2 regions of the Streptomyces sp. NPDC001606 genome follow, and region 2 is predicted to be linked to the other one. Evidence: predicted binding sites of a transcription regulator. Region 2 holds the regulator's gene; the other holds the start of a gene.
What was found. The regulator HrcA, encoded in region 2, represses chaperone genes, less so after heat shock. The targets are predictions, from matches to a motif close to TTNGCACTCNGNNNNNCNGAGTGCNAA.

Region 1: groL (chaperonin GroEL) is a predicted target of HrcA. The motif match lies at 1,512-1,538, and genes of this name have one in related genera.

Annotation. Positions count from the first base shown of each region.
Region 1 is NZ_JBSFHC010000019.1:138,914-141,309, reverse strand. It holds gene groL (chaperonin GroEL) at 1-1,350, opposite strand, end outside; gene ACWCV9_RS29415 (cold-shock protein) at 1,729-1,932, opposite strand; gene ACWCV9_RS29410 (MoaD/ThiS family protein) at 2,375-2,396, opposite strand, start outside.
Region 2 is NZ_JBSFHC010000009.1:240,309-242,704, forward strand. It holds gene dnaJ (molecular chaperone DnaJ) at 1-634, opposite strand, end outside; gene hrcA (heat-inducible transcriptional repressor HrcA) at 635-1,651, opposite strand; gene ACWCV9_RS19060 (MBL fold metallo-hydrolase) at 1,813-2,396, shown strand, end outside.

The sequences.
Region 1 (2,396 bases), on a different contig from region 2:
CTGCTTCAGCGGGGCCTCGAGCGCGATGCGCACGGCGTTGGCGCCGGTCGCCTCGTCACCCTCCAGCTCCAGCTTCTCGAAGACCTGGGAGGCCTGGAGCAGGGCCACGCCACCACCGGCGACGATGCCCTCCTCGACGGCGGCCTTCGCGTTGCGGACGGCGTCCTCGATGCGGTGCTTGCGCTCCTTGAGCTCCACCTCGGTGGCGGCACCGGCCTTGATGACGGCCACGCCGCCCGCGAGCTTGGCCAGGCGCTCCTGGAGCTTCTCGCGGTCGTAGTCCGAGTCGCTGTTCTCGATCTCGGCGCGGATCTGGTTCACGCGGCCCGCGACCTGCTCGCTGGCGCCGGCACCGTCGACGATCGTGGTCTCGTCCTTGGTGATGACGACCTTGCGGGCCTTGCCCAGCAGGTCCAGCGTGGCGTTCTCCAGCTTGAGGCCGACCTCCTCGGAGATGACCTCGCCGCCCGTGAGGATCGCGATGTCGCCGAGCATGGCCTTGCGGCGGTCGCCGAAGCCCGGGGCCTTGACGGCGACGGACTTGAAGGTGCCGCGGATCTTGTTGACGACCAGGGTCGACAGGGCCTCGCCCTCGACGTCCTCGGCGATGATCAGCAGCGGCTTGCCCGACTGCATGACCTTCTCCAGGAGCGGGAGCAGGTCCTTGACCGAGGAGATCTTGGAGTTGGCGATGAGGATGTACGGGTCCTCGAGCACCGCCTCCATGCGCTCCATGTCGGTCGCGAAGTAGGCGGAGATGTAGCCCTTGTCGAAGCGCATGCCCTCGGTGAGCTCCAGCTCCAGACCGAAGGTGTTGCTCTCCTCGACGGTGATGACGCCTTCCTTGCCGACCTTGTCCATGGCCTCGGCGATCAGCTCGCCGATCTGGGTGTCGGCGGCGGAGATGGACGCGGTGGAGGCGATCTGCTCCTTGGTCTCGACGTCCTTCGCCTGCTCCAGGAGGGCGGCGGAGACGGCCTCGACGGCCTTCTCGATACCGCGCTTCAGGGCCATCGGGTTGGCGCCGGCGGCGACGTTGCGCAGGCCTTCCTTGACCAGGGCCTGGGCGAGAACGGTCGCGGTGGTCGTACCGTCACCGGCGACGTCGTCCGTCTTCTTGGCGACTTCCTTGACCAGCTCGGCGCCGATCTTCTCGTACGGGTCCTCGAGCTCGATCTCCTTGGCGATGGAGACACCATCGTTGGTGATCGTGGGGGCGCCCCACTTCTTCTCGAGGACGACGTTGCGACCCTTGGGGCCGAGCGTCACCTTGACGGCGTCCGCGAGCTGGTTCATGCCGCGCTCGAGGCCGCGCCGCGCCTCCTCGTCGAACGCGATGATCTTGGCCATGTGAAGTGGTCCCTCCAGGACTGGGGGTGATTCCTTCGGACCGCGCCCGCGCCCGCGACGGACGGCCAGCCGACCTGTGGTTCCTTGCCCCACCCGGTCCGCGGCCTCACCGACCCGGTCCTTCTTTGTCACTCTCACCTTCAGAGTGCTAACGCCAATGATTAGCACTCGGCATGGTCGAGTGCAAGCGCCTCCCACGGTCCGGCGAGGAGTCTCCGCCCCGGGCGAACGGGCGCATGCGGCCCCCGGGGCGCGGGCACGGGCACGCGCACAAGCGCAGGCACAGGCGCACGCGCAGGCACACACACGCACAGGCACGGCGAAGGGCCCGCACCCCGGGAGGTGCGGGCCCTTCGTCGAAGAACGCTTGCTTTACGTTCAGGCGGTGACGCGAACCATGTCGGCCTGCGGACCCTTCTGGCCCTGCGAGATCTCGAACTCGACCCGCTGGCCCTCTTCCAGGGTGCGGTAGCCGTCCATCTGAATCGCGCTGTAGTGGACGAAGACGTCCGCACCACCGTCGACCGCGATGAAGCCGTACCCCTTCTCCGCGTTGAACCACTTGACGGTGCCCTGAGCCATGCCTAACTCCCCTATTACTGGCCCTTGCACAGATCCACACTTCGCGGACCCGGGTCAGACCTCACCCCCCAAATCGGTCGGGGGCGTGCGCCGGAACGCGTCGACCGCGGCTGAATGTATCTGTCCAACTGCCGTCTGCAACAGGTCAATCGGACGAGAAATCTGGACGCACCCGATCCGGAATGTGCCAAGAATCAGGGCGAATTCAGGGCAAGTCGGGCTACACAAAGGGAACGAAAGCCGCATAAAACACGCACACTTTGGCTACTTCTTGTCGTGCGGGCGGCGCCATTCCGGGGCTCGCGACCTGTAGGCCCGCAACCCGGTTCCCCAACTCTATCGCGCTCAATCACACTGAATGGCCCCTTCCGCTTCTATCGCGGAAGGGGCCATTCGATAAACGCTCGGTAATCCCGGCTACCGTCGGTTACCGGGTTAATGCTCAGCCGCCGGCGACGGCCGGG
Region 2 (2,396 bases):
GGGAGCGGACCCGGCCGTCACCGGCGCACTCCGGGCACGGGGTCGGCACGACGGTGCCGAAGCCCTGGCACTGGGGGCAGGGCCGGGAGGTCATGACCTGGCCCAGGAAGGACCGGGTGACCTGCGAGACCTCACCACGGCCCCGGCACATGTCACATGTCTGGGCGGTGGTGCCCGGCGCCGCGCCATCGCCGCTGCACGTGTTGCAGACGACCGCGGTGTCGACCTGGATGTCCTTGGTGGTCCCGAAGGCCGCCTCGTCCAGCTCGACCTCGATCCGGATCATGGCGTCCTGGCCGCGCCGGGTGCGCGAACGCGGCCCGCGCTGCGAGGCCGTACCGAAGAACGCGTCCATGATGTCGGAGAAGTTGCCGAAGCCGCCGGCGCCGAAGCCGCCCGCGCCGGCCCCGCCCGACTGCGAGAGCGGGTCGCCGCCGAGGTCGTAGACCTGCTTCTTCTGCGGGTCCGACAGCACCTCGTAAGCGGCGTTGATCTCCTTGAACCGCTCCTGGGTCTTCGGATCGGGGTTGACGTCCGGGTGCAGCTCGCGCGCGAGCCGACGGCACGCCTTCTTGATCTCATCCTGCGACGCGTCGCGGCGCACGCCGAGAACGGCGTAGTAGTCCGTGGCCACTTACGACTCCGCCAGGATCTGTCCGACGTACCGTGCCACTGCGCGTACCGCTCCCATCGTTCCCGGGTAGTCCATGCGTGTCGGTCCGACCACGCCGAGCTTGGCAACCGCCTCGCCGCCCGAACCGTAGCCGACCGACACCACGGACGTGGAGTTGAGTCCTTCATGGGCGTTCTCGTGCCCGATACGCACGGTGACGCCCGGATCCTTCGCCTCGCCGAGGAGCTTGAGGAGCACGACCTGCTCCTCCAGTGCCTCCAGGACGGGCCGGATCGTGAGGGGGAAGTCATGTCCGAAGCGGGTGAGATTGGCGGTACCGCCGATCATCAGCCGCTCCTCGTTCTGCTCGACGAGGGTCTCCAGCAGGGTGGAGAGCACCGCGGAGACAGTACCGCGGTCCTCGGCCTCGAAGGCCTCCGGCAGATCCTCGACCAGCTTCGGCACGTCCGCGAACCGGCGGCCGGCGACCTTGCTGTTCAGCCGGGCCCGCAGATCCGCGAGCGAGGCCTCCCCGAACGGCGCCGGGCAGTCGACCATCCGCTGCTCGACCCGTCCGGTGTCCGTGATCAGCACGAGCATCACACGCGCGGGAGCGAGCGAGAGCAGCTCCACGTGCCGGACGGTGGACCGGGTCAGCGACGGGTACTGCACGACGGCGACCTGCCGTGTGAGCTGCGCGAGCAGCCGCACGGTCCGGGCCACCACGTCGTCGAGGTCGACGGCGCCCTCCAGGAAGTTCTGGATCGCCCGCCGCTCGGGCGCGGTCATCGGCTTGACGCCCGCCAGCTTGTCGACGAACAGCCGGTAGCCCTTGTCCGTGGGGATCCGCCCCGCACTGGTGTGCGGCTGGGCGATGAACCCCTCGTCCTCCAGGGCCGCCATGTCGTTGCGGACGGTCGCCGGGGACACCCCGAGGTTGTGCCGCTCGGTCAGGGCCTTGGACCCGACCGGCTCCTCGGTTCCGACGTAGTCCTGGACGATCGCGCGCAGTACCTGAAGCCTGCGTTCACTCAGCATTGCGCGCGCACCTCCAGCACGTCGTCCCCTCGGGCCCTCGTCGTCGGCCTGGCACTCTTCCCATGCGAGTGCCAGCCTTCCCCGGCCCAGTGTACGGCTGTCGGGTACGGCCTGGGCAAGGTCGGTGCCGTCGTGACCGCTTGTGGAGCTAGCGTCGCGGTATGACGGTGGCTTGGGAAGAGCAGGGATGGCAGCGGCTGACCGACCGGGTCGGGCGGTGCCGGCTGCCGGGCTGGGACTGCACGGCGGGCCTGGTCCTCGGGGCGGACACGGCGCTGATGGTGGACGCCGGTTCGAGCCTGGCCGAGGGCGCCCGGCTGCACGGGCAGGCGCGGGAACTGGCCGGCCACCGTGTGACCCATCTCGCGCTCACCCATCCCCACTTCGACCACGTCTTCGGCGCTCCCGCGTTCGCCGGGGCCGAGGTGTACGCGGCGGTGGGCATGGACGCGGCCCTGACGCACGGGCGCGGGGAGCTGCGCGCGGACGCGGTCGGCAACGGCCTGCCGGCCGCCGACGCGGCCGAGGCGGCGGACGCCCTGACCCCACCGCGCCATCTGGTCTCCGGCGAGTGGACCCTCGACCTGGGCGGCGGGCACCAGGCGCTGCTGGCCAACGTGGGCCCAGGCCACACCGCGCACGACCTCGTGGTGCTGGTCCCCGGGGCGCCGGAGGTGGTCTTCTGCGGTGACCTGGTCGAGGAGTCCGGCGAGCCCCAGGCGGGACCGGACGCGGTGCCGTCCCG